Regions from separate parts of the Paenibacillus larvae subsp. larvae genome, predicted to be linked through region 1. Evidence: riboswitches for the same ligand, from Rfam matches in the RefSeq annotation. Region 1 holds a riboswitch; each other region holds the start of a gene.
What was found. Region 1 has a riboswitch for cobalamin ahead of BXP28_RS22155 (cobalt-precorrin-8 methylmutase). Riboswitches for the same ligand answer to the same signal wherever they lie in the genome.
Positions count from the first base shown of each region.

Region 1 (10,686 bases):
TATATTGCCATTGGGTTTTTTGATCATGGCGTTTCCCGTAAAATGGAAGAGGTACTAAAGCGTTACAGAGACCGAAAAGGATTAATTCTTGATTTGCGGAACAATACAGGAGGTAGTATAGAAGAATGCATGAAAATTTCCAGATTACTCCTTCCTTCATGTGATATTGCAGAGTTGCGCTATCCGGGTAAAACCATAATTTATACGTCCGACGAGGCCAGATTCGGTTTTCAGCGCATCTTTATTTTGGTTAACGGATACACAGCCAGCTGCGGTGAAATATTGGCATTGACGCTGAGAGCCCATTTAAATGAAGCGGCAGTTATAGGAAACCGGACAGCGGGCAAGGATATCGGGCAACGGACATTCAATCATAGAAAGAAAAGAATACTATTCACTGTTTCGTCCTTTTATTGGACAGTTGAGGGGGGAAACAGCCATAAGCTTGAGGAATATTTGGAAAAGGACAACCCGTCCGGTATATCCTTCCTATCAGACGATGATTATTACAGACATATCCATTTTATCGACTCTTTCGCTGCAGGTGGTCAGGGGCAGGAATATGCCGGAGAACGGTAAACCCGCTTGTTACTTCATAGCAGTTCAGAACAGGCTTTTGAACGGTAACGCCGTGCCGGGCATCAAAAAAACATGCTGCCGGTAAAATAGCCGGGAACCCATCCAAAACTATTTCTTTTTCCGGGTACCGGCGTAGAAACCGTAGACAACAATTAAAGCAATGATGATGGGAAACCAAACGGAATCAAACATAATCAATCCTCCTTTGGGGATTTTCACTAATTATAATAATATGAAATGAAGGAAATATAAATATAATGATAATGAAATCATTAAACTATTCCGTAATAATCCGCCTTGCAACTGCAAGTTCAAACCTTCCACCCTTTCAGGAATCTAATGACTTTTAGATTTTCCCCAACTTTTTTTCGGTGAGATGAATAGTGCTAATTCATGTATCCATTTTTTCCATATTTGGATATCGCAAAGAAAGCGGAAACACAAAAAGGAAAATATTAGTGATTAGTGAGTTCTATCACAGGCGCCTCAGCATTAGTCAAGGTATGATCATCTTAAGAACCAGATATTCAACCTGATAAAAATTGAATAGAAAACTGGGTAGAGATCAGGGAAAGAGGTGCGATTCCTCTACAGGCCCTAGCTACTGTGAAGCGGACGAAATCCCCTTGATGTCACTGGAACATTTCCGGGAAGGCGGGAAACTAGAATGATGCAAAGTCAGGAGACCTCCTCTATTCAGCCTATGCAGCAACTTCTAAGGGAACAGTTGTCTATTGCAATGAAACCAGGGCACAAGTGTGTTCAAAAAGCACTTGGAAACGGCCATTTCTGACGTATGGACACGAAACCTTAAAGTTTCGTGTTTTTTTGTTCCTTTTACTCGGGAAAGGAGAGGAAAAGATGAGTTACATAAAAGACCCAAAGCTTATTGAAGAAAAAAGTTTTGAGATCATACAGGAAATCATTACACAAACAAGACCTGAATATGCCTTCCGGAATAGGGAAGAGGAACTGGTAATGAAACGGGCGATTCATACGACGGCAGATTTTGATTATTTGGATAACCTTGTTTTTACTCATGATGCATTGGCGAAAATACGCGAAACAATCAGGCATGGCGGAATGATTTTTACAGATACCAATATGGCCTTGAGCGGGATGAATAAAAGGATTTTAGATCAATACGGCTGCCGGTACCGCTGCTACGTCAATGAACCTGAAACAGCAGAAATCGCCAAACAGCAAGGCATCACCCGGTCTATGGCCGGGATTCAACTTGCCGCAAGGGAAGAGGAACGGAAATTATTTGTAATTGGCAATGCGCCTACAGCAGTCTACAAAATTTTGGAAATGGCAGATGCCGGTAAATTGGATGCGGAGGCTGTAGTCGGAGTGCCTGTTGGATTTGTCGGGGCAGCAGAATCGAAAGAAGCCCTCTATGAAAGTGATATACCGGCGGTAGTTGCCCGTGGACGAAAAGGCGGAAGCAATTTGGCTGCAGCCATCATTAACGCAGTGCTATATGCGATGTAAGAGAAGGTGGCCCTATGGGAGACTATGTGTATCATGAGGGAAAAAAATTACGCAAGGGTTATACGACGGGCGCTTGTGCAGCCGCAGCAGCCAAAGCGGCTGCCGCCATGGTGATCAAACAGGAGAAAATAGCGGGAGTTTCTGTGATTACGGCAAACGGAACATCTCTGCAAATTCCCGTGAAAAAACAGGAATTTGATCAGCATACCGCGACGGCCGCCGTTCAAAAAGATGGCGGTGATGATGTGGATGCGACGCATGGAATGTGGATTTTTGCGAAAGTAACCTTAAACGCCGGCGGGGAAATCAGACTCGACGGCGGGCAAGGAATCGGGCGTGTGACTCAAAAAGGCATTGCGGTCCCGGTTGGGGAAGCGGCTATCAATCCGATACCACGCAAAATGATTATCGCAGCCGTCCGGGAAGAGATTGGTGCAAAGCTGGGCGCGGATATCATCATTTTCGCACCGGAAGGTGAAGAACGTGCGGAGCGGACAATGAATAGCCGCCTGGGGATTATCGGCGGAATTTCCATTTTAGGAACGACAGGAATCGTAACCCCAATGTCCGATGAGGGGTGGAAACGGTCGCTTTCCATGGAACTGGAAATGAAAAAAGCACAAGCCTTCCGGAAAGTGATTCTGGTACCGGGGAATTATGGAGAACGTTTCGTGGAAGAGCATCTTGGCATTGACGGTAAATACGTGGTTTCCATGAGCAACTTTGTCGGTTACATGTTAAAAGAGGCGCAGCACCTTGCTTTTAAGCACGTGCTTCTGGTGGGCCATTTTGGCAAATTAATTAAGGTCTCCGCCGGTATTTTCACCACATACAGCAAAGATGCCGATGCACGGGCAGAAATTTTGGTAGCAAACCTGGCTCTTGCCGGTGCGCCCGTCCCTTTACTCGAGAGAATTGCAGCATGCACGACAACAGAAGCCGCAGGAGAAATCATGGTGGCAGAAGGATACAGCGAAGTTTTTCAGACCATTACGGATAAAGTGAAGAAACGGGCGGAAGACTTTTTGAAATTCAGCAAACCCTTTGTTGATATTGATGTCATCACTTTTTCAACAGAACGCGGAATGCTGGCTTCAACTTGTGATATTTCAGCAATCAGGGAGGCATGGCGATGATTCATATTGTCGGAATTGGTCCGGGTAAACCGGAACTGATGACAAGTGCCGGAATCATACTCATACAGAATGCCGATGTAATTATCGGCTCGAAGCGGCAGCTGAATGAAATCCCGCATGAAATACCGGCCGAACGCAAACTTCTTCCCTCAAATCTCTCGGAACTGGAAACATTTTTGCTTGGGAAGACTGGACAGGACATCGTGCTGCTGGCTTCCGGAGATCCGTTAATGTATGGGATCGGAAATTGGGCGTTAAAGAAATTTCCGAAAGAACAGCTTCAGATTGTACCCGGCATTAGCTCCATTCAGTATCTTTGTACCCGTTGTGGTATTGCCATGAACGACCTGTACATGACCAGCAGCCACGGAAAACAGCCTGACTTCGAATTTCTGCTCGCACACCCGAAAGTGGCGATGGTAACAGACAGCAAGATTGGACCGGCGGAAATAGCTAAGGAAATCCTCCAACGGAAATTGAACAAGAAGCTCATTATCGGAGAAAATCTCAGCTATCCCGATGAACGGTTGCACCTGTTAAAACCGGAACAAGTGGCGGATCATTATGAAATGAATGTGGTGGTGATCTTAGATGAGGGATGAAGTTTTTATTCGTGGTAAAACGCCAATGACCAAAGCGGAAGTCCGTGCAGTATCCATTGACAAATTATCGATAGATGGAAACAGCCGCCGTTTTTTGGACGTTGGAGCCGGTACGGGGAGTGTGGCCCTTCAGGTTGCGAGAATGTTTCCCCATGTGTCTGTAACTGCGATTGAACGAAGCGGGGAGGCTTTGGCATTAATAGAACAAAACAGGCACCAGCTGCTGCTTGAAAATGTGGATATTATTTCGGCAGAGGCCCCCATACCGCTTGAAAATACCGTTTTTGACGCTATTTTTATCGGCGGGAGTGGAGGGAAATTGGCGGAGATCATAGATTGGAGCCATACCTTGTTAAAGCCGGGCGGCCAGCTTGTGCTCAATTTCATTTTGGCAGAAAATGTCCTCGAAGCAGCAGCCTGTCTGGAAAAAGGGCCCTGGCATGAAGTAGAGGTGATCCAGCTGCAAGTTTCAAAGTGGCATGAACTTGGAAAAGGGCATTACTTTAAGCCCCAAAATCCGACCTTTATCATAGCTTGCCAAAAAGAAAGGAGCGGGACAGCATGACGAAAGTGCATTTTATCGGCGCGGGACCCGGAGATAAGGAACTCATTACCTTAAGAGGATACAACCTCCTGAAAGAAGCAGATGTCGTCATTTATGCAGGTTCTCTGGTGAACCCGCAACTACTTGATTATTGCAAGGAAAGCTGCGAAATCTATAATAGTGCTGCTATGGATTTAATGGAAATTATAGATTGCATGGAAAAAGGCGTGAAGGCCGGGAAACAAGTAGTTCGCCTCCAGACCGGAGACTTTTCGATTTACGGGTCGATCCGGGAACAAATAGAGGAGATGAAAAAACGGGATATTCCGTTCACCTGTACACCTGGAGTAAGTTCATTTCTGGGTGCTGCATCACAACTGGGTGTCGAGTATACCGTACCGGAAGTTAGCCAAAGTGTGATCATCACACGAATGGAAGGCCGGACACCGGTTCCGGAAAGGGAATCCTTGCGTTCCTATGCCGGACACCGCACTTCGATGGTTATCTTCCTGTCTGTTCAATCCGTGGAAAGAGTGGTTTCGGAACTCGTTGCAGGCGGATATCCGGAAGATACACCGGCGGCTGTTATCTATAAGGCGACCTGGGCAGATGAAAAGAAAGTTACGGGAACCCTTCGGGATATTGCCGGCAAAGTAAAAGAACATGGCATAACGAAAACGGCGCTGATTATGGTAGGGAATTTTCTGGGCAAAGAATTTTATTATTCCAAACTTTATGACAAGGATTTCTCACATGAATACAGGTAAGAAAACCGCCATCATTGCTGTCACGGCAAATGGAAAAGCACTTGCGGCGTCCATAAGCAAGAAATATCCGGCAGGTTGCTTTGTTCCAGAAAAACTGCAATCAGAAGGATTTCGTGCTCTTAAACCGGATTTCTCAACAGGGATGCGCCTCCTTTTTCAACAATACGATGCTCTTGTATGTATCATGGCAGCAGGAATTGCCGTCAGGACTTTGGCTCCAGTCATCTCGGACAAGCTTTATGATCCGGCGGTGGTTGTTATGGATGAAAAAGGGCTTCATGCGGTCAGCCTATTGTCCGGGCATTTGGGAGGAGCAAACGAATTAACGCGAAAACTTGCTGATATTACGGGAGCTGCTGCCGTTATAACAACGGCAACGGATGTTCAGAGAGTGGCAGCACTGGATATGATTGTGCCGTCTGTACCTGCGTGGATACCGGACTTTCGAGAAAATTGCAAGAGAATGAATGGTCTTTTGGCAGCAGGAAAAAGAGTGGGGTTGTATGAGGAAATACCCGTGGAGATAGACCGGCGGGGATTTATCCCTGTTGAGGCGTCTTGGGACATGAATCCGGATGAACTTCCGGAAAATTTGGAAGCACTGATTTGGGTCACACATCAATATCGCCTGCCGGAATTGAACCTATATACGGTGAAAATGGTTCCGCAAACTCGTGTTCTTGGAATCGGCTGCCGTAAATCTGTAGAACCTGAAAATATGATGCGGGCATTTACTGAATTTTGTATCCGGTATAATACCGATCCGCATGCATTTTCCACAATTGCCAGCATCGACATAAAAAAGAATGAGCTCGCCATAAAACAATTAGCGGAAGAATTGAACTGCCCATTCATCACTTATCCGGCAGAACAATTGCGCAAAGTTGCGGGGAAATATCCGACATCGGAGTTTGTCAGGCAGACAGTGCATGTTGGAAATGTGGCATTATCCTCGGCCGATTTGGCCAGTGAGGGACGGGTTTTAACACCAAGGTTCACAGCATACGGGATCACAATGGCAATGGGAGAAAGAACAAGAATGAATAATGGGGTGAAAGCATGATTTATGTTGTAGGAATTGGACCGGGCGAAAGAAAAATGATGACCGGAGAGGCACTTGAAGCCATTCAGAACGCGGATGTGATCGTCGGATACATTACGTATATCAGACTGATTGAAGAACTTATCCGGGATAAAGAAGTAGTCAAAACGGGGATGAGGAAAGAAATAGACCGCTGTCAGGAAGCCGTAAATATTGCGAAAACAGGGAAAACCGTGGCGGTTATCTCCAGTGGGGATGCCGGAATTTACGGAATGGCCGGCCTTATTCTTGAGATTCTTGACAAAGAGAAGGAACCGATAGGAGTGGAAATAGTGGCCGGAGTAACTGCGAGTATCGGTGCGGCTGTAAGACTGGGAGCACCCCTTATGCACGATTTTTGCCATATCAGTTTAAGTGATTTGCTGACACCTTGGGAAGTAATCGAAAAGCGGGTGAAACTGGCAGCAGAAGCTGACTTTGTAGTCTGCTTCTATAATCCGAGAAGCAAAGGCCGGGCTGATCATCTGAAACATGCCTTGGAAATCATGATGACCTACAAATCGCCGGAAACCCCTATCGGTATTGTGAAAGATGTCGGGCGCAAAGAAGAAAGGAAAATCCTGACGACCATGGACGAAATCAACTATGAAGATGTGAATATGACTACGATGGTTATCGTCGGCAATAAGGAAACCTATATCTCCGGTGACAGAATGATTACACCAAGGGGCTATACGCTATGATCCTAATTATCGGTGGAACCTCCGATAGTCTGGATATTTGTGATTGGCTGAATGCCCGCAAACGGAATTATATGGTTTCCGTTGCTACGGATTATGGCGAAAAACTGGCGAAACAGCATGCCGACCAAGTCATCGGTCAGAGACTGGATGAAGAAGGCATGTGCCGGGTTATGCGTGAGAAGGCGGTATCTTTGGTCATTGATGCGACCCATCCTTTTGCTGTGGAAGTGTCCGGGAATGCAATGAACGCAGCAAACAAAATGGAAATTCCCTATATTCGCTATGAAAGGCCATCCGGCCAGGCAGACCATCTTCATCTTGTTCGTGATATTGATGAAGCATGTCAAACCGCATCAGCGTTGGGTAACCGGATTTTTCTTGCAACCGGAAGCAAAAACCTGCCGCAATATTTGGAAAAACTCCCCGGTAAGTATGTGATAGCAAGAGTTTTGCCTGTTTCGGAAGTAGTGGCCGCCTGTGAACAGTTGGGTTTACTGGCCGACCAGATTATAGCGATGAAAGGTCCGTTTTCCCAATCATTGAATAAAGAACTTTTTAAACAAACAGGTGCGGAAGTGATGATTACGAAGGAAAGCGGGGCAAAGGGCGGTTTTGCCGAGAAAGTGGAGGCTTGCAAAGAACTCGGAATTCCTTGTGTAGTGATTCGGCGCCCATCGCTAAATTACCCGGAAGTCCTTACAAGAATAGATGAACTTGAAAAATATGTATGAAATAAAGGGAGGAAACCTGTGAGCGGCAAAGTTGTTCTTATCGGAGCCGGGCCGGGTGAATCCGGTTGCGGCAAGGTTGCGGAAGAGAAAATAGGGCACCAGGATTAATCGTCGTAGGAGATGTTGTAAAGCTTCGGAACAAATTGAACTTTTTTGAGAGAGCTCCGCTGTTCCGAAAACAAATTCTCCTTCCCCGTGCACGTGCAGGGAAAAGTGATCTGGCCTCGAAATTAACAGCACTGGGTGGGGAGGTTACCCTCTATTCTGAGGTCCAGATTGAACAATGAAATGGTCTGGCTGATATTAATGCTATCATGACATCATTACCGGAATACAAAGAAAATATTGTTTACTTCTGCGGAAACTGTACCTTTTTTCATTCAGCCATTGCTGGATCACGGAACAGCTACGATTTCGTCTGTTTTTCCAGCTCCTCCACTGTGGATAATCTGCTCTCTGTTTTAAGCAGGGAAGAAAAAGCACTGCTCCGTTCGCTGAAATTACTCTCCATTGGTCCTATGACCAGCCGGACGATACGCGAGAAGGGGTTTGAGGTATACCGCGAGGCGGCGTTGCCGGAAGCACTTATTGATTTACTATTGGAAGAAGCCGGGGAGGTTGTACCAACATGAAAAAAGCGATAGTGGTTATCAGTTTTGGAACAAGTTATCCGGAGACACGCGCAAAAACAATAGATGCTTGTGAAAACAGGATCAGGGAAATGTTTCCCGATTACGACGTGTTCAGGGCTTTTACGTCCAACAAAATTATAAAAAAACTTGCGGTACGTGATGGCATTCAAATCGATACGCCTGAACAGGTTTTAAAAAAATTGAAAGATGCCGGTTACACAGAGGTCATTATTCAATCCCTGCATCTGATTAACGGCGAGGAGTTTGAAAAAATCGTATCTCAGGCCCTGCCATACCGGGATCAATTTGCCCGATTGCTTATAAGTAAACCTTTACTGGACAGCTATGAGGATTACGGTAAAGCCATACAAGCCGTTAAAGCACAATCACCGGACCTTGCCGAAGATGAAGCGCTGGTGCTTATGGGACATGGCTCCGGGCATCATGCATTCAGTGCATACGCCTGTCTTGACCATATGCTTGCAAACGAGCCCATTTATTTGGGTACAGTGGAAGGTTATCCTCCCCTTGAACGTGTTATTGAACAACTACAAGCAGCTAATGTCCGGAAAGTCCATTTGATGCCGTTTATGCTTGTGGCGGGAGATCATGCTATCCATGATATGGCATCGGACGAAGAGAATTCCTGGAAATCGCAATTCATACAGCAAGGGTTCGAAACAGCCTCCTATTTGCAGGGACTCGGTGAGAATCCACTGATTCAGGAACAGTTTATTTGTCATATTAAAACGGCTATAGAGAAGGAGGCAGCAAAACATGGCTAAGTTTTATGGCATTGGAACAGGGCCCGGAAACAGTGAGCTATTAACAATGAAAGCCGTCCATACCCTGGAAAAGCTTGATGTTCTCTATACACCTGAACCAAAAAAGGGCGGAACCAGTCTTGCTCTAAAGATCGTCTCTCTTTATTTGCCGGAAAAGCTTACGGTAAAGCAGCGCCATTTTCCAATGAGCTATAACAAGGAGGAAAAGGAGCAGGCATGGGAAAGAATCGCAGCGGAAATTAAAGAGGATGTCTTATCGGAAAAGAATGCCGGATTTATTACACTTGGAGATCCTATGATTTATAGTACTTACAGCTATTTGCTTGAACTCTTGCAGACAGAGGTAGAAACAGAGACGATTGCGGGGATTTCCTCTTTCTCCTATATTGCTTCGCGTATCGGCTGGCCAATTGTCATGGATGAGGAATCGCTCGCAGTCATTCCGGTAACATCCGGGGAGGCTGCGGTTAATCAGGCACTGACACATTTTCATACCATTATTTTAATGAAAGCAGCCAGTAATATGCCGCTGGTGCTGCGGCTATTGGATAAACACCAATTACTGGAGAAGGCAGTGCTTGTCAGTAATGCATCGATGGTTTCCGAGAAGATTACATACGGGTTGGAACATCTTCATGATGATGAAAAGCTCTCTTATTTCTCTACGATTATTGTAAAAAAAGAAAGGTAGGGTAACGTAATGCGAAACCTGTTATCAGCAAAATATTTTAAATTTATCCCGCTTGTCCTCATTGGAATGATTTATTTTACAATGACAAATCCGCAAACGGCACATGCGATGCATATTATGGAAGGCTTCTTGCCGCCAAAATGGTCCATTATTTGGATTATCGTATTTATTCCGTTTCTTATTGCCGGATTATTCCGAATCCGCAAACTGGTTGTCGCAGATCAACACAATAAATTGCTTCTTGCCTTATGCGGCGCATTTATTTTTGTATTGTCGGCTTTAAAAATCCCTTCTGTTACGGGCTCTTGCTCTCATCCCACCGGCGTAGGACTTGCAACCGTATTGTTCGGGCCTCTTGTAGTGAGCGTTTTTGGCGCGATTGTACTGCTTTTTCAGGCTTTGCTTCTTGCTCATGGAGGAATAACCACACTTGGAGCCAATGCGGTTTCTATGGCTGTAGCCGGACCCATTGTCGGTTTTCTGGTATATAAATTGGCCCGGAAATTCGGCTGCCGTCAAGGCTTTTCCATTTTCTTGTGTGCATTCATAGCAGATCTCGCCACATATCTTGTTACTTCTGTGCAGCTTGGGATTGTTTTTCCGGACCCGGCATCCGGCATGATGGCATCTATCTTCAAATTCATGGCCATTTTCTGTACTACGCAAGTTCCTATCGCTATTGCAGAAGGTTTGCTAACGACAATTATGTACAATCTTATCCGTAAAAATCTTCCTGAAAAGGTGGCGCAATTACAATGAAAAAAATCAATATTAATTTGGTTCTTCTGCTTCTGGTCGTTATTTTAATGGTAAGTCCCTTTTTCCTGAATAAAAATGCCGCTTATGAAGGTTCGGACGGGGAAGCGGAAGCAGCTATCTCCGAAATCAATCCGGACTATGAACCATGGTTCACCCCCATTTATGAACCAAAAAGCGGTGA
Region 1 covers NZ_CP019687.1:4,260,939-4,271,624, forward strand. The annotation lists gene BXP28_RS22150 (S41 family peptidase) at 1-579, shown strand, start outside; cobalamin riboswitch at 1,124-1,288, shown strand; gene BXP28_RS24755 (hypothetical protein) at 1,247-1,372, shown strand; gene BXP28_RS22155 (cobalt-precorrin-8 methylmutase) at 1,441-2,073, shown strand; gene cbiD (cobalt-precorrin-5B (C(1))-methyltransferase CbiD) at 2,088-3,209, shown strand; gene BXP28_RS22165 (cobalt-precorrin-7 (C(5))-methyltransferase) at 3,206-3,811, shown strand; gene BXP28_RS22170 (decarboxylating cobalt-precorrin-6B (C(15))-methyltransferase) at 3,801-4,376, shown strand; gene BXP28_RS22175 (cobalt-precorrin-4 methyltransferase) at 4,373-5,122, shown strand; gene BXP28_RS22180 (cobalt-precorrin 5A hydrolase) at 5,109-6,185, shown strand; gene cobJ (precorrin-3B C(17)-methyltransferase) at 6,182-6,907, shown strand; gene cobK (precorrin-6A reductase) at 6,904-7,638, shown strand; partial or broken gene BXP28_RS25700 (uroporphyrinogen-III C-methyltransferase) at 7,734-7,916, shown strand; gene BXP28_RS25705 (uroporphyrinogen-III synthase) at 7,953-8,270, shown strand; gene BXP28_RS22200 (sirohydrochlorin cobaltochelatase) at 8,267-9,055, shown strand; gene BXP28_RS22205 (cobalt-factor II C(20)-methyltransferase) at 9,048-9,746, shown strand; gene BXP28_RS22210 (energy-coupling factor ABC transporter permease) at 9,855-10,505, shown strand; gene BXP28_RS22215 (energy-coupling factor ABC transporter substrate-binding protein) at 10,502-10,686, shown strand, end outside.

Region 2 (10,686 bases), 380 kb from region 1:
ATCGTTTCATGGAATCACTCTCCTCTTGTACTGAACTTGCTTTTGCTTGGAATCGGCAGTTCACCGTTTTTCACCTGGCTGTATATGCGCCGATATTTGGATGGAATTTCTCCGGCCGGCCATTTGCTGACAGAATAAAGTTATCTTATGCCTATGCTTGTATTTCAAGTCCATATTCAATTGCCTTGCAGTGAAAACCTGCCCTGTTCGGAGCGGGTTTTTTGCTTTTCCGGTTCTGTCATTTCCAACCATAGAGCTGTAGCTTATAATGAAGTGAATGAAGATCAAGAATAGATTGAATAAATATGCAGTCATATGTATAATTATTGTAATAAGATGATTGTCAGGGAAAGGTGGTTCTTTAAATGCTGGCTTTTGTAAGGGATGTTCCGGATAAAGCGGACTGGAATAAGTTTAAACATGATTATACGAAACAGACGCGGAAGCTTGTTGCGAGGGACGGCCTGGAGTTGTCTTCACTTTCGGATGTTATCTCAGCCTATGATCGGGACCGGCTTATCGGTATCGGTTATATTTCCAAACGGAAGCAAAAGGAGGAGCAATCTTCTGCTTATATTCACGTGCTTCCCTCTTACAGTCAAAAAGATATCGAGGCCAATGTCAAACGTCTGCTGATGATCAAGTAAGCGGCTAAAGGTAAATCGGCAAAATCGCATCGTTTATTGAAGAAGATTTTTTTATAAGATATATGCGCCCAGGTGCTTGAAATCTGTTAACGGAAAGAAGCTGAGGCCCTTTTTGGCTGCCGCAGCTTTTTTTATTTTCGCTTTGGTTCGTTGAATTCGTACTGCCCTTCGGTGTAAGATGAGATATAACTATTTTTTGAAAAGTCAGATTGAATAAGGACGGCTCAGCCGTTCAGCTTTGGGAAATAAGCAGGAGGAACGAAATGGATGATTTTAAACTGAAAGTCTTGGAATTGCTTAAAGAAGATGCACGGCGCGGGTCTGATTTGATCGCTACCATGCTGGGTGCTAATGAGGAACAAGTTGCAAAGGCGATCAAGGAAATGGAAGAAGAGAACATCATCGTCAAATATGCTACGGTTTTGAACTGGGCGAAGGTAGATAGTGATAAAGTAACGGCACTTATTGAGGTTCAGATTACGCCGGAACGCGGGACGGGCTTTGATGCGATAGCCGAACGCATCTATCTGTTCCCGGAGGTGAAGGCAGTCTATCTTATGTCCGGGTCCTATGATTTACAGGTAGAGATTGAAGGGCGCACGCTTCAGGAAGTTTCTTCCTTTGTATCGACGAAACTATCTACACTGGATCGGGTCCTTTCTACCAAAACCCATTTTATCTTGAAAAAATATAAGCACGATGGCATTATTTTTGAAGATCATGAGGATGACCATCGGATGCTGATCTCGCCATAAAGGATGGGCTGTCCTATGAATACTTCAACACCATCAATATCAACAGGAAGCCGTGTGAAAAATATGAAAAGCTATTTATCCCCGCTGGTTCGGGACATTCCGCCTTCCGGTATCCGGAAGTTTTTCGATCTTGTAAGCGGAAGCAAGGATATCATTTCTTTGGGGGTGGGAGAACCCGATTTTATTACCCCCTGGCATGTGAGGGAAGCCTCGGTATATGCTCTGGAAAGAGGAAGGACCAACTACACGCCAAATGCAGGATTACCCGAACTTCGCGAAGCCATTGCTGAATACTTGCATAAGTCTTTCCACGTTGCTTATGAACCGATGGAGGAGGTAATGGTTACGGTAGGCGGCAGCGAAGCCATTGACCTGGCTCTGCGGGCTTTAATTACTCCGGGAGATGAGATCCTCATTCCGGAACCGACGTATATTTCGTACTCGCCGATCGCTGCTATTTCCGGAGGGAAAACGGTTGGTATTGAGACGTATGCCAAAGATAATTTTAAATTAACTGCCGAATCCTTGAAAGCCGCCCTGACACCACATTCCAAAGTCCTTATCCTTTGTTATCCGAGCAATCCTACAGGCGGCATTATGACTTACGAGGACTGGTTGCCCATCGCAAGAATCGTGGAGGAGCATGATCTGATCATTATTTCAGATGAGATTTACGCCGAACTGACTTACGGGCAAAAGCACGTTAGTTTTGCTTCGATCCCTGGTATGAAAGACAGGACAATTCTGGTCAGCGGCTTTTCCAAAGCTTTTGCCATGACAGGCTGGAGAATGGGTTATGCGTGCGGACATCGGGAGCTTATTTCTGCCATGCTAAAGATTCATCAATATACAGTCATGTGTGCCCCCATTATGGGACAGGTTGCTGCTTTGGAGGCGATGAAAAACGGGCTGGAAGAAAAGGACAAAATGGTGGAATCTTATAACCAGCGCAGACGTCTTGTGGTGAAGGGATTCTGTGAAATCGGCTTGGAATGCCATGAGCCTCAAGGAGCTTTTTATGCTTTTCCATCTATTTCCAAAACGGGGTTGGGCTCGGAGGAATTTGCCCAGCGCCTGCTTTATGAGGGAAAAGTAGCGACGGTTCCGGGAAATGTGTTCGGTCTTGGGGGAGAAGGCTTCATCCGTTGTTCCTATGCCACTTCCGTAACTCAGTTAAATGAAGCCTTGGAGAGAATAGGAAAATTAATAAAAAAGTTATAAATTGTCACAAAAACAGTTGTTCTAGGGATCGTAAACCTGATATGTTTAGGTCATAACGTTCATTTTGAAGAGGGAGGCGGTTTTATGGCATTTTTAGAGTATCAGCTGTCCGAGTATCCGAAGAAATGGCACGTTTCCGAATCTTCGGAACCCCGCATGTCTTCAAAGAATTCGTATAAGGCCTCCTCACTGCACGCTTTGGAAGAAGAGATTCATTTTCTAAGACGCAAGCTGGAACAATTGGTTCTGGAAGGAAGGGAAATGACATCGGAGTCTGTAGTTCAAATGAGCACACTGCTGGATTTTAAAATTAATAAATACATGCAGCTTGTCAAAGAGAACGATTGACCCCGCTGTAATAAAGAAAACGTATATTTTGACAAAAAGCCGAGCCGGTGTTATACCGGCCTTTTTTTAAAATTACCGTATGAGTGTTACCTATCATTTTGTCTATAACTACTTGGAGGTAGATTCTTACCGTGAAGCGTCTTACCTTGCTTCTGCTTAGAACACTTGTTCTTGTCCCGGTCCTGATGGCCGGATGCGGCGGCAAACCGAAACACGATGTTGTAATGTTTATGATGGGATCTTCCGGTTTTCCCGTTGATATTGTCACAAAACTCGAAACTTCATTGAAAGAAAAGGTTGGAGAAGATGTTTCCCTTCTATTTCCGCTTCTCCCATGTATGCTTCCTAAAAATTGGAAGTTTAAGTCGCTGCGGGAGGAAATGGAATCCTGGTCTTGCCCCAAAAAGAGTTTCGTAGCTTTGCTGCCCAAAATTCGTTTGTTTCTTTGGATGATCTGGCCGGTGTGGATGACTTCCCCGGCGGTATCGAGGAAGCTGTTATCGAGCCGGAAAACAAGAAACAGGAGCCGAAACCGGAACCGCTCAAGGAGAAGCATCTGTATGCCGTTCCGCTGGATGAGACAAAATGGTTCAGGGAGAATGAGCTTAGCGGTTTGGGCTTATATGCCATGATTCCCGTGAATGTGCCCGATATCGAAAAAGCCAAGGCCGTTATGAGGAAAATTGCCGAAAAAGAGTGATCCATTTTATTGTCACTAATGATGAATTAGCCTATAATCGATTAAGAGTTTGATTGCTTGATACATGCTGTGCTGTTTTCAGAATCAGCATTTTGAAAAAACAAATACATGATCAGCAGGTCCTGCCGGCAGTACTGTCTGCCATGCAGGTGAAAAGGGAAGCCCGGTGCAAATCCGGCACGGTCCCGCCACTGTGATTCGAGAATGATCTCATTAAGCCACTGTCCGGAAACAGGATGGGAAGGCGGGATCATGCACCACTCGAAAGTCAGGAGACCTACCTGTTGATGACTCTCGCGAAATCCTTCGAGGAAAGGATGGCGTTAAATCAGGAACGGCTCCGAAAGAAGGAGTCCCCAATGGTACTGGTTTATCCTGCCCCTTTCTATTCTTCGAAATAGGAGGGGTTTTTCGTTGCAGTAAAGATTGTATTTGAAAATGGAAGTCAAGCTGGACTCGGAGTACTCTAAATAAAGGGGAGAAGACCAGAAATGAAAACAAGATGGATGAATAGAGTGGTTGCGGGCGTGCTGACCCTTGCATTGGCAGTCAGCATGACAGCCTGCGGAAAAAAAGAGGAGCCTGCGGCTAGCAGTTCACCGAAAGCGGAAGCGACTGCCAAGTCGGGAGATTCCTCTTCTAAGAAAACGCAATATCCTTTGAAAGTCACGGATGCGACAGGTAAAGAATTCACTTTTGAGAAAGCTCCTGAGCGGATTGCCTCCATTTCACCAGCGGAGACAGAATCCCTTTTCGCCATCGGTCTTGGTGACAAAATTCAAGGGGTATCCGATTTTGATGATTTCCCGAAAGAAGCTAAATCAAAGCCTAAGCTTGGCAGCATTATGAAACCGAATGTGGAAGCCATGATTGCGGCGAATGTGGATGTGGTATTTACGGGTATATCGACCAGCAAGGAAGACGTAGAGAAGCTTCGCGAATCCAATGTGCAGGTGTTTAAGGTCGAACCGAAAACTCTCGATGATGTTATGAATAATATGCTGCTCTATGGTAAAATTACCGATCATCAGGAACAAGCCGAGCAAGTAGTGGAAAAAATGAAAGCTGAAAAGCAAAAAGTGGTAGATGCGGTAAGCAAAGTAAAAGCGGAAGAGAAGAAGAAAGTATATGTGGAGTTTTCTCCGGGCTGGTCAGTTGGCAGCGGGGAATTCATGAATGAAATCATCGAGCTGGCCGGTGGGATAAATGTCGCTTCAGACATGAAGGGATGGCACCAAATCAGTGAAGAGAAAATCATAGAGAAGAATCCGGATGTCATATTGTATGCGAACGGTGTAACTGACGACAAAACCAAGAAAAACCTGGAGGAACTGATTCGGGGCCGCAGTGGCTGGGATCAGATCAATGCCGTAAAAAACAATACGGTAATCGGTGTAGACCAAAACCTGATCAGCCGTCCGGGTCCGCGTATCACACAGGGATTGACCGAGGTAGCTAAAGCGATTTATCCGGATCTTGTCAAATAAACCTGTCATAGGTGAAAGATATATGAAAAGAAAATTATTCATTTGGGGAGGAGTAGGGGTACTACTCCTTTTTCTTTCTATTTTGCTTAGTCTGTCCGTAGGATCAGCTTCTTTGCCGGTTCCCGATATTTTCCGGATTTTGGTGCATCAAATACCATTTTTGGGTGATGCCATTCAGGCTGACTGGCCCGGGTCTTCTGAACAGATTATCCTGAAAGTAAGGTTTCCCCGTGTGATGCTTGGAGTGCTCGTAGGCGCTTCTTTGTCGGTGGCCGGGGCAGCTTTTCAAGGGGTTTTACGCAATCCCCTGGCAGATCCTTATACGCTTGGCGTTTCATCAGGTTCATCTGTCGGAGCTGCTTTTCTTATTTATTTTGGTTTGCAGTACGCTTTTTTTGGCCAATGGACTATTCCAATCGTGGCTTTTACCACAGGACTTTTCTCTTTATGGTTGGTACTGAGGCTTGCCCGGATTGACGGAAAAATTCGCATGGAAACCTTGATTTTGTCCGGAGTGGTCATGCAGGCTTTCCTGGGTGCTTTCGTTTCTTTTATGGTGGCTATGTCTAATCAGGTTGTGAATGAAATCATGTTTTGGCTGATGGGCAGCCTCGCTATGAGAGGATGGGCTTACACAGCAGTAGTGTTTCCGTACTTGCTGATCGGCCTCGTCATTTTGATTGGATACTCCCGGTCCTTGAATCTGATTTCGCTTGGGGAAAGACAGGCTTCCCATTTAGGGGTTCATGTGGAAAGGACGAAGATGATCGTCCTGACCGTAGGGACACTGATCACGGCTGCGGCCGTTTCCGTATCGGGTGTAATCGGATTTGTTGGATTGATTGTGCCCCATTTGATCCGGCTTCTTGTCGGTTCTGATTATAGGCTGATTATTCCGCTTTCCGCACTGGGCGGGGGAATCTACGTGTTATGGGCGGATACTTTGGCAAGAACCGTCTTAAGCCCAACGGAAATTCCTCTTGGCGTGGTCACTGCCTTCCTGGGCGCTCCTTTCTTTGCCTATTTGCTTCAAAAGCATAAGAAACAGGTAAGAGGTGGATGAGATGATACTTGTAGAACAAGCATCCAAACAATACGGCAGTGAGACTGTCCTCCATGACATTAATCTAAATGTGCAATCCGGCGAATTTTTTGGTATCATCGGTCCCAACGGGAGCGGGAAATCCACCCTGCTTAGCCTTTTGTCCGGCGTAGAACAGGTTTCTTCCGGACGTATTTATCTTGATAATCAGGAAGTGAACAGTTATAAACGGAAGGAATTGGCCCAATGGGTCGCGGTCCTTCAGCAGGATGCGTTGCCTCCGGTAGGCTTTACCGTACGTGAGGTTATCGAGATGGGCCGTTTTCCTTTTCAGAACTGGCTTGGGGATGAAGAGGAAGACCCGGAGTCTCTGATCCAAGGGATTATAGAGACGTTATCTCTTGAAACGGTCACGGACCGGCCCGTTGAAGTTTTAAGTGGAGGACAGAGGCAGCGTGTGGCTCTGGCCAAAGTGATGGCTCAGCAGCCGAATTTGCTGCTTCTGGATGAACCAACGACTTTCCTGGATATCGGTTACCAGGTGCAGATGATGGATTATGTAAGAAAGTGGCAGGCGGAATGCGGGTTAACCGTAGTAGCCGTGCTTCATGATCTTAACCTGGCCTCCCAATATTGCAGCCGCCTGCTTGTTTTGCATGAAGGAAAAGTAGCGGCAACAGGAACTCCGCAGGAAGTGTTAACCGAAGAACTTATCGAACGGGTTTATGGGACATCTCCTATTATTTTATCTCACCCTGAAAGCAGTGTTCCGCAAATTTTGCTTAAACCGGGCAGCAATGCCAAGGCATAGACCTATCTTACTTAGAGTATAAACTAACTAGGCTTCTACGGAAGGAGAGGAATGTATATGACAATTAAAACATGGATTGACGGAATAGTACCCCTTGATGAAGGGATGATATTGGAAGCATCCAGGCATTTGGACCAACTGACCAAGCCTCAGGGCAGCCTGGGCAAATTAGAGGAATTAAGCAAGCAATTGGCGGGAATCACAGGGGAGATTACCCCTTACTTTGATAAAAAAGCAGTCATTGTTATGGCGGCCGATCACGGGGTATGTGAAGAAGGAATCAGCGCTTTTCCGGCTGAAGTTACCCCGCAAATGGTGATGAACTTCCTGCAGGGAGGAGCAGCAGTAAACGTGTTGGCCCGGCAGGCCGGTGCTGAAGTGTTCTGTGTGGATATCGGGGTGAACGAAGATCTTGAACATCCGGAACTCATTTCCCGTAAAGTACGCAGAGGCACGCGGAATATGACAAAAGAAGCAGCCATGACAAGGGAAGAGGCTGTACAGGCTATTGAGGCTGGCGGCCATATCGTAGAGGAATTGTATAAGCAAGGAACCCGTATATTTGCCACAGGAGAGATGGGAATCGGGAATACGACAGCAAGTGCTGCTATTCTTTCTGTTATCGGAGACTACGATCCGGAGAAAACCGTTGGACGGGGAAGCGGGATTAATGACGAACGATGGAAGCATAAATGTGCAGTGGTTAAGAAGGCAATCGATTTAAATGCCCCTAATGCCAATGATCCTGTCGATGTTCTCGCCAAAGTCGGAGGGCTTGAAATAGCCGGACTCGTAGGGATGATTCTTAGTGCAGCCTATCACCGCTGTCCTGTAGTGATCGATGGTTTTATTTCATCAGCAGCTGCTCTAATTGCAAGCAGGCTTGCTTCGTTCTCTACCCAATATATGATTGCGGCACATCAATCCCATGAACAGGGACACCTGAGAATGCTGGAAGCGATCGGATTATCACCTGTCCTTCATCTTGATTTAAGGCTTGGGGAAGGAACGGGAGCAGTACTGCTGTTTCCTTTCATTGATTCGGCATGCCGGATTATGAAAGAGATGGCAACATTTGAAAGTGCCGGAGTATCCGGTCCCTGATCGGCCTTCCGGGGATGCCATGAAAAAAACAATAGAAAGTAAGGATAGCCGCAGTTGCCTAACAGCTGCGGCTCCTCTGTCAATCTGCATGAAAATTCACAAATGTTTACAGTCAGAGAGGAGCCTGGAAACATGGCTGTACTGGTTACAGGAGGAGCAAGAAGCGGAAAGAGCGGGTTTGCCGAGCGGTTGGCTGCTTCCAGAGGGAAAAGCGGGCGGTATGTCGCAACCTCACAAATCTATGACGAGGAGATGGAGATGCGTGCAGCCCTCCACCGAAAGCAGCGCAAAGAACAAGCATTTTCGTGGGTGACAGTAGAGGAGCCGTATGAACTTGCCGGTTTGCTTCGCCAATTTGCCCAAGAACAGGGGGAATCTGCCCTAGCCACTGATGTAGTCCTGGTGGATTGCCTGACTTTATGGCTTTCTAACTGGCTGCTTCGTTATCAAGAAAGACAAAATATTGTGGACCTTGTTACTGCTAAGCTGGATGAACTTGTCAAGGCGGTAGAAGCTTATCAAGGACATTTAATTCTCGTTACGAATGAAGTTGGGAGCGGCATTGTGCCGGAGTATCCGCTAGGTAGACAGTATAGAGATCTGGCCGGACGTATGAATCAGAGACTTGCCTCTGTTTGCCCGGAAGTATTTTTAGTTACGGCGGGTATTCCGGTTGAACTTAAATCCATTCAGTGGAGATGGCAGTAATCATGTGGTGGCTTTATGAACCTTCCGAAATCTTTGGCATTTTGGCAGCGGCGATTCTGATCGACCTGTGGGTGGGAGATCCTGCCCGTTTTCCCCATCCCGTCGTTCAGATAGGGAAATGGATTTCCTTTTTGGAGAAAAAGTGGCGCTTGCCTCTGGCGGACGATCCGTCTCCCGAGGCGGCCAAAGCGTTAAAGAGAAGAGGTGTCTGGCTTGTTCTTGCGACGATAGCCCTCAGCTTTATCACTATTCAAATACTGGTGATGATGGCTGCTTGGATTCATCCTTGGGCAGGCTATGCCGTTTCAGCCTGGTTCATTTCTACAACAATCGCAATCAAAGGGCTTAAAGAGGCGGCTTATCGGGTCACACGCCCTTTGGAACACGGAAACCTGGAGGAGGCCAGAACCTATACCGGATACATCGTAGGCAGAGATACAAGCCGGCTTAAAGAGGACGAGCTCACGAGGGCCGTGGTCGAAACGGTGGCGGAAAATAGTGTGGATGCCGTTATTTCGCCTCTATTCTACGCCTTGCTTGGCGGAGCCCCTTTGGCGATGGTATACCGTGCCTCCAATACGCTGGATTCCATGGTCGGCTATAAAAATAAGAAGTACCTCTTATTCGGCTGGGCATCGGCCAGGTGGGACGATATCCTCAACTGGATTCCGGCCAGGATAACCGGTTTTCTTCTGATCGTTACCGCCGCTTTGTTTCCGGGATTGTCCGGCAAGCGGGCGATGCGGTCCGTATGGACGTTTGCCCGTTTTCATCCCAGCCCCAACAGCGGTATTCCGGAATCTGCCGTGGCAGGAGCCTTAGGTATTGAACTCGGAGGCCGCAATGTGTACGGAGGACAGGCCAATGAACGTGCCCGTATGGGCTGGCCTTTGCGCGAGCGTACGAGGAGTGATATCAGCCAAACGGTCAAGCTGTTGTATGGAATCAGTTTTCTTGTATTAGGAGGGATCTTGCTGACATGGGTTTTGGTTTTTTAAAACAATGGGGGAGCGGATGCGTGGCTGCATTTCAATTTTTAAGCCGTCTGCAGGTGCCAATCAGGATTAATTATACTTCATCGGTTTTTGCCGCAAGCACGGCGTTTTATCCGGTTGTGGGAGCTATAATCGGGACGATCGTTGCAGCCTCCGGTGGATTGCTTGGCCATATTTTCCCGGCTTTACCTCTTTCCGTTATGATGGTTGCTGTGTGGATAGGGTGTATGGGAGGACTACATCTGGACGGTTTAATGGATACGGCTGATGGAGTGCTTAGTCACCGGGATAGGCAAAGAATGCTGGAGATTATGAAAGACAGCCGGGTCGGTGCCATGGGAGTGATTGTTTTTTCAATAGTATTGTTGACGAAATGGGCGGCGATTTCCGCGCTTCTGGCAGTTTCCTGGAACATGTACGCCTCTTTCTTGATTCTTGTCCCCTTATGGAGCCGGTGGTTTATGGTGATAGCGATCAAAAGATGGCCTTATGCGCGAAAAGAAGGAGGCATGGGCAGCTTTTTCACTGGAGTACGAAAGCTGCACCTTGTCCTGGCAACAGGTCTTGCCGTGGTCTTAACCTTGCTTATTCTCGGTTTGTTGTCTCCTCTTCCCTTCCCCAGACTGCTGATTTATGGAGCTGTGATTCCGGCAGCCACGCTGCTTGCGGGATGGGGCATTGCCTCTTATTTGGCAAAAAAACTGGGCGGATTGACAGGAGATACATACGGGGCACTAAACGAACTTTTAGAAACTTTGATCCTGCTCTTATTGACGGCCTTGATCTGATAATAAATCAACGATGAAAAGAGGTCTGGTGTATGCTCGAACGATTTGGACATGGCGGTGATTTAAAGACAGCCCGTGAA
Region 2 covers NZ_CP019687.1:3,877,638-3,888,323, forward strand. The annotation lists gene BXP28_RS20165 (MFS transporter) at 1-138, shown strand, start outside; gene BXP28_RS20170 (hypothetical protein) at 366-647, shown strand; gene BXP28_RS20175 (Lrp/AsnC family transcriptional regulator) at 911-1,402, shown strand; gene BXP28_RS20180 (aminotransferase class I/II-fold pyridoxal phosphate-dependent enzyme) at 1,418-2,623, shown strand; gene BXP28_RS20185 (aspartyl-phosphate phosphatase Spo0E family protein) at 2,708-2,971, shown strand; gene BXP28_RS24665 (hypothetical protein) at 3,366-3,671, shown strand; cobalamin riboswitch at 3,772-3,970, shown strand; gene BXP28_RS20195 (ABC transporter substrate-binding protein) at 4,163-5,158, shown strand; gene BXP28_RS20200 (FecCD family ABC transporter permease) at 5,181-6,221, shown strand; gene BXP28_RS20205 (ABC transporter ATP-binding protein) at 6,223-7,011, shown strand; gene cobT (nicotinate-nucleotide--dimethylbenzimidazole phosphoribosyltransferase) at 7,069-8,115, shown strand; gene cobU (bifunctional adenosylcobinamide kinase/adenosylcobinamide-phosphate guanylyltransferase) at 8,248-8,823, shown strand; gene cbiB (adenosylcobinamide-phosphate synthase CbiB) at 8,826-9,821, shown strand; gene cobS (adenosylcobinamide-GDP ribazoletransferase) at 9,803-10,606, shown strand; gene cobD (threonine-phosphate decarboxylase CobD) at 10,639-10,686, shown strand, end outside.
Region 2: it holds a riboswitch for cobalamin, as region 1 does, so the genes downstream of both, BXP28_RS20195 (ABC transporter substrate-binding protein) here and BXP28_RS22155 (cobalt-precorrin-8 methylmutase) in region 1, are expected to answer to the same signal.

Region 3 (10,686 bases), 1.9 Mb from region 1:
TTCTGAAAAACCATCTGGATACAGCGATCACTATGCACCAGAAAATAACGGATTACATGCTGAATAAAGGCATGTACCATCCCTTTAATGTAAATGAACAAATCCAAATGGATATCCAGAATGCCCAGAAGACTTTAAATTTAATGAATCGTTCCTGAATTCCAGAAAAACGTTTTACTTTACAACAAGGGCCCTCCCCAATGCACATAATTTGCTTAAGGACGGGCCTTATATTTTTCTACGAGGAAAAAACTATCATTCTCAGCTTTTTAATTTGCTATAATTTTATGGATGAGAGGATTTTAGCAAAAAAATACGACAGGGATAATATCTTTCTAAAAAAGGAGAAGGATAATGAGCAAGAAAAGACATTCCGTTATCGAGTCTCCAAAACTTCAGCCTCAATTGGACAACAGCGAATAATCTGCCAAATAATTTGTCAAATGATTTGCCAAATTATTTCTATATGCTATAATGTTCTCGAATGGTAACATTCACGTCATGCCACAATATAAAAGTTTTAGGCAATGGAAGTTTGGTGCAAATCCAACGCGGTCCCGCCACTGTGATAGACCGGATACCGGTCTTAAGTCAGGTCTTTTGCCTAGAAACTTTGAGCAACCAACCGCTTCGAGGCGAAAGTGGTGGTTTAGAAGTCTAGTGTGACGATTATCGCCTCTAGGCTTTTTTTATTGGAAAGAGGGTGTCCCGACAATGTTGTCGGGGGTATGGCCTGGCGGCGGCGCCAAACATGTACAAGGATGTACAGCAAGGAAACGGGTAGATTCTTCAACGAAGAAGAATGTGATACACAATGGCGTGTATCCCCTTTTTTTTATCATCTGCCTTTTGCATAAGATGGCATTAAGCAACAACAGGTTGACGTTTTACTGAATAAGGGTGTAAACTAATAGACGACAATCAAATGACAGCAAGCTGCACAATGACGTGTACATATAAGCAAAGAGGCTTTTAAAGGAATTCGTTCTTTTAAAAGTCTCTTTTTTATTTTCCTGAAACTTACATTGGAGGTGCCTGCATGGATAAAATTTCTTTTAAAACCGATATCTATATGGGGCAAGGTGCGTTAGACCGGCTAACGGAATTACGCAACAAACGAATATTTGTCGTTACCGATCCGTTCATGGTGAAATCCGGCATGATTAATCTGCTGTTCGAGAGACTGCACGAAAGCAACAAACAGTACATTTTCAGCAATATCGTGCCGGACCCGCCAATCGAGGTCGTGACAGAAGGTTTGGAAGCACTCAGCTCGTTTAACACCGATATGATCATAGCCGTGGGCGGAGGTTCTGCTATTGATGCGGCCAAGGCGATGAAGATCTTTGCCAAAAAACTGATGAACCAGCAGGATATCCCTTTCGTGGCCATTCCGACAACGAGCGGCACCGGTTCCGAAGTCACTTCTTTTTCGGTCATCAGCGACAAGAAGAAGAATATCAAGTATCCTCTTGTTTCTCATGACATGCTGCCGGAAGAAGCTATTTTGGACCCTGAACTGGTCAAGAGTGTTCCGGATTTCATCACGGCTGATACGGGAATGGACGTATTGACCCACGCCATTGAAGCCTATGTGTCCACCAAAGCCAATGATATTTCCGATGCCCTGGCGGAAAAAGCGCTCAAGCTTGTGTTTGCCTATCTGCCCAAAGCCCACAAGGACGGCAGTGATCTCGAAGCGCGTGAGAAGATGCATAACGCATCGTGTCTGGCCGGTATGGCTTTCAATATTGCTTCACTTGGACTTAACCATGGGATTGCCCATGTGGCAGGAGCCAAATTCAAGATTGCCCATGGCCGGATGAACTCGCTATTATTGCCGCATGTGATTGAATTTAATGCTGATTACAAGCCGGGATACGGCAAAGATGAAGGCAATGCTGCGGCTGCAAGATATGCGGAGATCTCCAGAAGCTTAGGGCTGCCGGCTTCCAATTCCCGAAGCGGGGTACGCAGTCTGGTCCAGGCGATTAAACAGCTGCAGAAGCAATTGAAGATGCCGCAAACATTAAAAGACTGCAATATTGCATACAGTACTTTGGAAGAAATGCAGGAGGCCATTGCCCAAGGTGCGCTGAAGGACGGATGTACAGCAACCAATCCGCGTGTTCCGTCAGACGCGGATGTGATCGGAATTTTGAACAAAATGTATCAATAAAATTTACCGCATTGACAACGTTTGCTTAAATCAAATATATTATGAGATAAAGATAGCACAATGGCGTGTTGTATAACAAGTAAAGCGAAGAGGCTTCTTAAAATTTCCGTGTGAATTTTTTAAGAAGCCTTTATGTTTTTTTATGGCTTTAATCACGTGTTTTTTTGATGGGATGGGATAAGGGATGAACCAGCAAGATGAAAAGCAGCGCGTCATTCAGGAGTACGTGCCCGGGAAACAGGTAACCTTGGCTCACATTATTGCCAATCCAACAAGGACATTTACAAGAAGCTGGGATTGGGGACGGATGTGCAGGATGCCATTGGCATTATGACGATAACCCCAAGCGAAGCCTCCATTATTGGGGCGGACATTGCAACCAAGGCAGCCGGCGTTCAGATCGGTTTTGTCGATCGTTTCAGTGGCTCCCTGGTTATAACGGGCGATGTTTCATCCGTTGATTCAGCTGTGAATGAAGTACTGAATGGTTTGCAGAACATTCTCGGATTTTCGGCTGCTGCCATTACGAGAACGTAGGGGAAACTGCCATGAAGAAGTTGATATTAGCCGGGAGTACAGGCTCTGGTAAGACCACGTTATGTCAACGGCTGCACGGTCAGGAGCTTGCCTACAAAAAGACACAGGCGATTGAGAATTTTGAGCAAGCCATAGATACGCCCGGGGAGTGCATTGAAAACCGTTCTTTATACAGAATGCTTCTTGTTACAAGCGTTGATGCTGATGTAATCGGCCTTGTGCAAGATTGCACAAACGAAGAAAGCTATTTTCCTCCGTCCTTTGCTACAGCATTTGCCAAACCGGTCATTGGCATTGTAACCAAGATCGAACTGGCGGAGTCTGATGAGGATATTGCAAAGGCAGCGGAATACTTGCAGGCCGCCGGGGCCTCACCCATTTTCCGGATTTCTTCCGTGGAGAATCTGGGATTGGACGAGCTTGAGGCCTATTTGAGAGAGTAGCTGTTTGAATCAATTTCATAACTTGGATCACCATCCGAAATGATATAATAACTGGTATAATATATATAAATAGATATATATAAATTAGATATATATCTATCTGAACCGTATTTATCTAAATCTTCTCCATTAAACGCTCACCGGTTATTTTACGAAATTGATTCCGTTTTATAACTGAATAGCGGGGTTCACGGGATAACAAGCAAATATCGGTAAACAATGAGGTGCATGACACATGAATGGAAAAATTGTAATAGTCGACGACGAACCTATTACAAGAATGGATATTCGTGCGATGCTTGAAGAAGCGGACTACGATGTTGTAGGGGAAGCTTCAGATGGGTTTGAAGCCATCGAATTATGCAAAAAGCATCTGCCCGAACTGGTCATTATGGATATTCAAATGCCGATCCTGGATGGGTTAAAAGCAGGAAAACGAATTATCACCGAGCAACTGGCGGGTGGGGTCCTCTTATTGACCGCATTCAGCGACAAACAGACGATTGAAAAGGCATCCTCTATCGGTGCGCTTGGTTATCTGGTGAAACCGCTTGATGAGAAATCTCTGATCCCCATGGTTGAGGTTATGATTGCCAAAGGGAAGGAGATCCGTAAACTGGAGCAAAACCTGACGAAGCTTAATCAGAAGATGGAAGAGCGCAAGGCAATTGAAAAAGCTAAAGGCATTTTAATGAAAGAGAATGGTTGTACCGAAGACGAGGCCTACCAGATGATTCGCAAATTAAGCATGGATCGGCGGTGTCCGATGATGGAAATTGCAGCAACGATCGTCATTTCCTATGACTAAGGTTAGGGAGCAGATTGTCCGTCTTTGCAGCAAGCATACCCGTCTGACAGATGAAGAAATCGGCAGGATCATTGAAGTTGCCGGGTCTTTCGAATCATCCGATGAACGGGATGACGTATTCATTGATGTCTTGTCCCGTATTACCAACGATGCTATTGTCGTATACCATTGTCCTCCTGGAACCGGCAAATCGCTGTATAAACGTTCGGTTGTGGGAGAAAGGGCGCTTCGGGAAAACGAACCCGGAGTCCTCAGGACATTGGAGACGGGAATCTTATCCCAGGGGCTTGTAGCGAATACTCAGGAAAATCATCTGGTCAGACAGACTGTTTATCCGATCAAACATCGGGATGCAGTCATTGGGGTCGTTATCTACGAACGGGATGTAAGTGAAAATATTCAAGCTCACTTCGGTTCGGCCGGAACACCACATGAAGAAGGCGAAATGTCTTCAACCCTGACCGCCATGCTCCGGTTTAACGAGTCCATAATTAATCAGCTGGAAGATGCTGTCCTGATTTTCGACAAGCATGGATTTGTGAAGCTGAAGAACAAAAAGGCTGACCTCTACTACCGGCGTCTCGGTTATCTGGAAGATATTCAGGGATTGCATTATGACAACCTTTCTCTGGATCAAACTACCTTTGCACAAGTAATGAGCGAGTATTCGTCTTTACCATCTTGTCCATTATCGGCAGAGGTACAGGTGGCGGGCTATTATTACCAGGTCAAAAGAGTGTTTATCACAGAGCGGGATTTTCGTGTAGGCGTCATCCTGCATGACGTTACGGAAATCAGGAACAAGGAAGCGGAGATCGTCTCCAAATCCGTGGCTATCCGTGAAATTCACCACCGGGTAAAAAACAATTTGCAGACAGTGGCTTCATTGCTCCGCATTCAGGCACGGCAATGTGAAAGCCGGGAAGCTAAAAAAAGTTTAACTGAAAGTGTAAGCCGGGTTTTGGCCATTGCAGCTACCCATGATCTGTTATCGAAGGAAATTGAAGCCCAGGTGGATTTGCTTGACGTTATTCAACTTATCGCTTCAAATATCCAACGGTGTTTTGTAGACAGCAAAAATATCCACATCGGGATGAAGGCTAATCAAAGCATCTGTCTGGACAGTGACCGTACAGTGGCGATTGCGCTTATTGTCAACGAGCTTCTGCAAAATTGTTATGAGCATGCCTTTGGCGATTGTACGGATGGCAATGTTACGGTGAATGTGCTTTTGGAAAGCGGCTTAGTGACTGTAGCCGTAACGGATGACGGACAAGGATTTCCTCCCGGCAAACAATCACATAAAAGCTTGGGATTATCCATTGTTCACAGTTATGTGAAAGACAAGCTGAAAGGCAAACTTGACATTAGTTCCAATACCAATGGAACAACCGTGATGTTTACTTTTAAAAAATAAATATATAGAAGGGCTACAAAGGTGTAGTTCATGTAAGCAATGAGGCTTAAGGTTATAAGTTCCTGTTTATCGGGAATTTGTGTAACTTTAAGCCTTTTTGTTTGCATCAAAAAATGTTACCAAGCCATGGAGGTGAAAAGATGAAAGAAGAACTGCTCAGTGTTGGCATCGATATGGGCACATCTACAACGCAGCTCGTGCTCTCTAAATTATACATCCAGAACCTGGCTTCATCCTTTTCGGTTCCCCGTCTGGTCATTACAGATAAAGAGGTGATCTATCGAAGTGATATCTGCTTCACACCTGTATTTGCTGACAACCGGATTGATGCCCGCAAAATCCAGACCTTCGTAGAAGAGCAATACCGCAAAGCGGGGATCAGCAAGGAAGAGATTCAAACGGGAGCCGTCATTATCACGGGAGAAACAGCCCGGAAAGAAAACGCTAATGAAGTGCTCTTGTCATTGAGCGGATTTGCCGGAGATTTTGTAGTGGCCACAGCGGGTCCCGATTTGGAAAGTATTATTGCTGCCAAAGGAGCGGGAGCCCATACGTATTCGAAAGAACACTCTGCCTCTATTGTCAATATTGACATTGGCGGCGGTACCAGCAATCTGGCTCTCTTCTCAAACGGTGAACTGATTGATACAGGCTGTCTCGATATAGGGGGGCGGTTAATCAAGGTAGACCGGGTGACCAAGGAGATCACCTATATCGCACCCAAAATCAAACAGCTTGTGGAGAGGAGAGTCCTTCATCTGGAGCTTGGGCAGCGGGTAACACCGGCCGATTTGGCCCCGGTCATAGAAGAGATGGTCAAGTTGCTCGAGGAGAGCGTAGGCATCCGGTCCCCCGGCGATTTTTACGATGTTATCATAACCAACAAAGGGTTGAAGCCGGATCGGAGCATTTCCTGTATCTCTTTCTCGGGAGGGGTAGCTGACTACATTTATCAGGAAGCGCCAGGCGACGTGTTTGAGTATGGGGACATAGGGATTTTGCTGGGAAGAGCGATTGCCTCCTCCCTGTTGACCCGGAATTTGACGGTCGCAAGATCGGCCGAAACCATCCGGGCAACCGTAGTCGGGGCCGGTTCCCATACGACAGAAATCAGCGGAAGCACCATCACTTATACGGAGAAAAGCTTTCCGATCAAGAACATCCCGATTCTAAAGCTGGCTAAGGAAGATGAATCCGGAAGCGATGAGGTACTGGCGGCTGCCATTTCCGAGAAATTGAACTGGTTCAAGCTGAACAATGATTTGCAGAAAGTAGCGATTGCGGTAGAAGGGAAGAAGAATCCAAGCTTCCTCGATGTGCAAAAGTACGCAAAGGGACTGCGCAGAGGAATGTCGGAACTGATGGAAAGGGAGTACCCGCTTATCGTGATTGTCCATCATGATATGGCGAAGGTGCTGGGCCAGACGCTTTACGGCTTGCTTGATTACAAGAAGGATGTTGTCTGCATCGACAGTGTGCAGGTGGACAACGGAGACTACATCGACATCGGCAAACCCATTGCCAGCGGGAAGGTATTGCCTGTGGTCATTAAAACCCTCGTGTTTAATTAATTAGAGGTTACCTGGAAGGAGGAGCTTTTATGATTTTGAAAACCAAATTGTTTGGTCGAACCTATCAATTCAAAACATTGATGGAAGTTATGGCAAAAGCGAATGAAGAAAAATCAGGGGACACGCTGGCCGGATTGGCAGCCGAGTCTTCAGAGGAGCGCGTAGCAGCTAAGGTGGTTCTTTCTCAGATTAAGCTCGAAGATTTGCGCAGTAACCCTGCTGTTCCTTATGAAATAGATGAAGTTACCCGTATTATTCAGGACCAGGTGAATGAACGCATCTATAGCGAGATTAAGAACTGGACGGTTGAAGAGCTTCGGGAATGGATACTGAATGAACATACTACCGAAGCCGACATCAAGCGCGTGTCCCGTGGACTTACAGCTGAGATGATTGCGGCTGTTGCCAAGATCATGTCCAACATGGACCTGATGTACGGGGCCCGGAAAATCCGGATTACGGCTCACGCCAATACGACCATTGGCCGTACAGGCACCTTGTCAGCGCGTCTGCAGCCGAACCACCCGACTGATGATCCGGATGGAATCATGGCTTCCCTGATGGAAGGGTTAACCTTTGGTATCGGCGATGCGGTGCTGGGACTCAATCCGGTGGATGATTCCGTAGAGAGCGTCACACGTATTCTGAACAGGTTCGAAGAGTTCAGGCAAAAATGGGACATCCCTACACAAACTTGCGTTCTGGCTCACGTTACTACGCAAATGGAAGCCGTTAAACGGGGAGCGCCGACAGGGCTGATTTTCCAATCGATCGCAGGCTCACAGAAAGCTAACGAAGCCTTCGGATTTAATGCCGCCACCATCGAGGAAGCCCGCCAGCTTGTGCTGCGCAACGGCCAGGTTGAGGGTCCGAACGTCATGTACTTCGAGACGGGTCAAGGTTCCGAGCTTTCTTCCGAAGCCCATCACGGAATCGATCAGGTAACGATGGAAGCACGCTGTTATGGTTTTGCCAAAAAATATAACCCGTTTCTGGTTAATACGGTTGTCGGTTTCATCGGCCCCGAGTATTTGTACGATGCCAAACAGGTTATCCGGGCGGGACTGGAAGACCACTTCATGGGTAAGTTAACAGGCATATCGATGGGATGTGACGCTTGTTATACAAACCATATGAAAGCCGATCAGAACGATCTGGAAAACCTGGCGGTTCTCTTGTCAACAGCAGGATGCAACTTCTTTATGGGTATTCCTCATGGCGATGATGTCATGCTGAACTATCAGACAACAGGCTATCACGAAACGGCCACGCTGCGTGAACTATTAGGTCTCCGTCCTATCCGGGAATTTGAACAATGGATGGAAAAGATGGGCTTCATTGAAAATGGCAAATTGACCAAAAAAGCAGGGGACGCATCGGTGTTTCTCAAGTAAGGAAAGGAGGAGGAAGCTCTTATGAATGAAAAAGACCTGAAATCTATGATTGAACAGATTCTTCTGGAAATGGTTGGAGACAAGCCGGAAGAAGCTGCTCAGCCTGCAACCAAACAAGAACCTGAACAGCATGCGGTGAAGGCTGAGCCGGTATCTGCCGAACCCGTCCGGCATCAAGTTCAGCAAAATACAGAAGAAGCCGACAGCGGGGAATGTCTCGATGACATTACGGAGATTGATCTTCGCAAGCAGCTTCTGGTTCCCGAACCGGAGGATCGTGAAGGTTATCTGAAAATGAAGGAAAAAACCCCGGCCCGCCTTGGAGTTTGGCGTGCGGGACCGCGCTACAAAACGATTACATCTCTTCGTTTCCGTGCCGACCATGCTGCTGCGCAGGACGCCGTATTCTCATATGTGCCGGAGGATTTTGTAAAGGAAATGAATCTGGTTTCAGTGGGAACCCTTTGCCGGGACAAGGATGAGTATATTACCCGGCCTGACCTGGGACGCCAGTTCTCTCCTGAAACGATCGAATATATCAAACAGCATACCACAAGGCAGGCCAAAGTGCAGATTATGGTGGGAGACGGATTAAGCTCCGCGGCGATTGAGGCCAACCTGCGGGACATTTTGCCCTCCATTGCCCAGGGACTTAAGATGTACAACATTGAAGCGGGCAATATCCTGTTTGTCAAGCATTGCCGTGTTCCTTCCATGGATGTAATCGGTGATGTGACGGAAGCCGATGTGGTTTGTCTCCTGGTTGGAGAACGGCCTGGTCTTGTAACGGCAGAATCGATGAGCGCTTATATCGCCTATAAGCCAACGGTAGGTATGCCGGAAGCAAAACGCACCGTGATTTCCAATATTCATTCAGGCGGTACTCCTGCGGTTGAAGCGGGAGCGCACATCGCCGAACTGATCAAGACGATGATTGACCGAAAAGCTTCAGGGATTGATTTGAAATTATAGAAACACAAGGAGGCCCGTATGAGAAACGATCCGATTCATGCAAAAGTACTGGGCATGAAGCTCATTTCCAACGTAAGTCCGGATATGGCCGACAAGCTGGAACTGCAGCCTCATCATAAAAGCCTGGGACTCATAACCGCAGACATTGATGATGTGACCTATGCGGCGCTTGACGAGGCAACCAAGGCAGCAGAGGTGGAGGTTGTATACGCCAAAAGTATGTATGCCGGTTCAGCCAACGCTTCCACCAAACTGGCGGGCGAGGTCATCGGGATTCTGGCCGGCCCAAGCCCCGCGGAAGTTCGGAGCGGAATGAATGCCGCCGTTGATTATATTGAGAACGAAGCACATTTTGTAAGTGCCAATGAGGATGACAGCATTACCTACTTTGCCCATTGTGTGTCCCGTACAGGCACTTATTTATCCCAGACCGCAGGCATTAAAGAGGGAGAAGCATTGGCTTATCTGATTGCCCCGCCGCTCGAAGCCATGTACGCACTGGATGCGGCGTTGAAGGCTGCTGATGTAACAATCGCTACTTTCTTCGGCCCGCCTTCCGAAACCAACTTTGCCGGAGCCTTGCTGACAGGCAGCCAATCTGCCTGTAAAGCAGCGTGTGATGCATTTGCCGATGCCGTACAATTCGTCGCAGATAATCCGACGAGTTATTAAGGTAGATAGCTATGAGGACGAATGCGTTAGGCCTTGTTGAAGTAAGAGGGTACTTGGGGGCAATCGCCGCAGCAGATGCTGCGCTGAAAGCGGCAAGCGTTACTTGCATCGGCCTGGAAATGATCAAAAGCGGGCTGGTAACGGTCAAGATAACAGGCGATGTTGGAGCTGTGCAGGCTGCTGTTGAAGCGGGAGCTGATACGGCCGAACAACTGAAGGTACTGCTGACCCGCCACGTAATTGCCAGACTGCATGAGGAGACAAAAGCAATCGTCATGAAGAAGGAGGGCGAGAACGAACAGGCAGAGGAACAGCCTGCTGCGGGAGCCGCAAACAGTGGGAATGCGGATAAGGCTGATGAAGCTAAAGAAGCTAATGAAGCAGGTACTGCTGATGCAAATGAATCTCAAACGAAAGCAGGGGAAGCGGATGTGCCTGCTGATGCCGAAAAGAAGGCGACGAACACCTTAACCGCTGCGGCGAATGAGACTGCCGCTGCGGCTCAGCCGGAACCTGCAACAGCGAATCCGGGTTCCAGCCCGGCCGGTTTGCCGGGTTCAAAGGATGATACATCCGGTACGCCTGCTCAGGGAGCAAAGAAACAAACAACCGAGGTCAAAGTGGTTGATTTGCCGGCGGCACCTGTTAAAGAGCAGGCCGGATCAACAGGAACTTCACCCGGCACTAAAAGCA
Region 3 covers NZ_CP019687.1:2,404,240-2,414,925, reverse strand. The annotation lists gene BXP28_RS12570 (spore coat protein) at 1-158, shown strand, start outside; adenosylcobalamin (AdoCbl) riboswitch at 504-653, shown strand; gene BXP28_RS12560 (1-propanol dehydrogenase PduQ) at 1,040-2,179, shown strand; partial or broken gene BXP28_RS12555 (BMC domain-containing protein) at 2,364-2,716, shown strand; gene BXP28_RS12550 (EutP/PduV family microcompartment system protein) at 2,728-3,159, shown strand; gene BXP28_RS12545 (ANTAR domain-containing response regulator) at 3,395-3,967, shown strand; gene BXP28_RS12540 (sensor histidine kinase) at 3,960-5,384, shown strand; gene eutA (ethanolamine ammonia-lyase reactivating factor EutA) at 5,525-6,955, shown strand; gene BXP28_RS12530 (ethanolamine ammonia-lyase subunit EutB) at 6,985-8,349, shown strand; gene eutC (ethanolamine ammonia-lyase subunit EutC) at 8,371-9,321, shown strand; gene eutL (ethanolamine utilization microcompartment protein EutL) at 9,340-9,993, shown strand; gene BXP28_RS12515 (BMC domain-containing protein) at 10,005-10,686, shown strand, end outside.
Region 3: it holds a riboswitch for cobalamin, as region 1 does, so the genes downstream of both, BXP28_RS12560 (1-propanol dehydrogenase PduQ) here and BXP28_RS22155 (cobalt-precorrin-8 methylmutase) in region 1, are expected to answer to the same signal.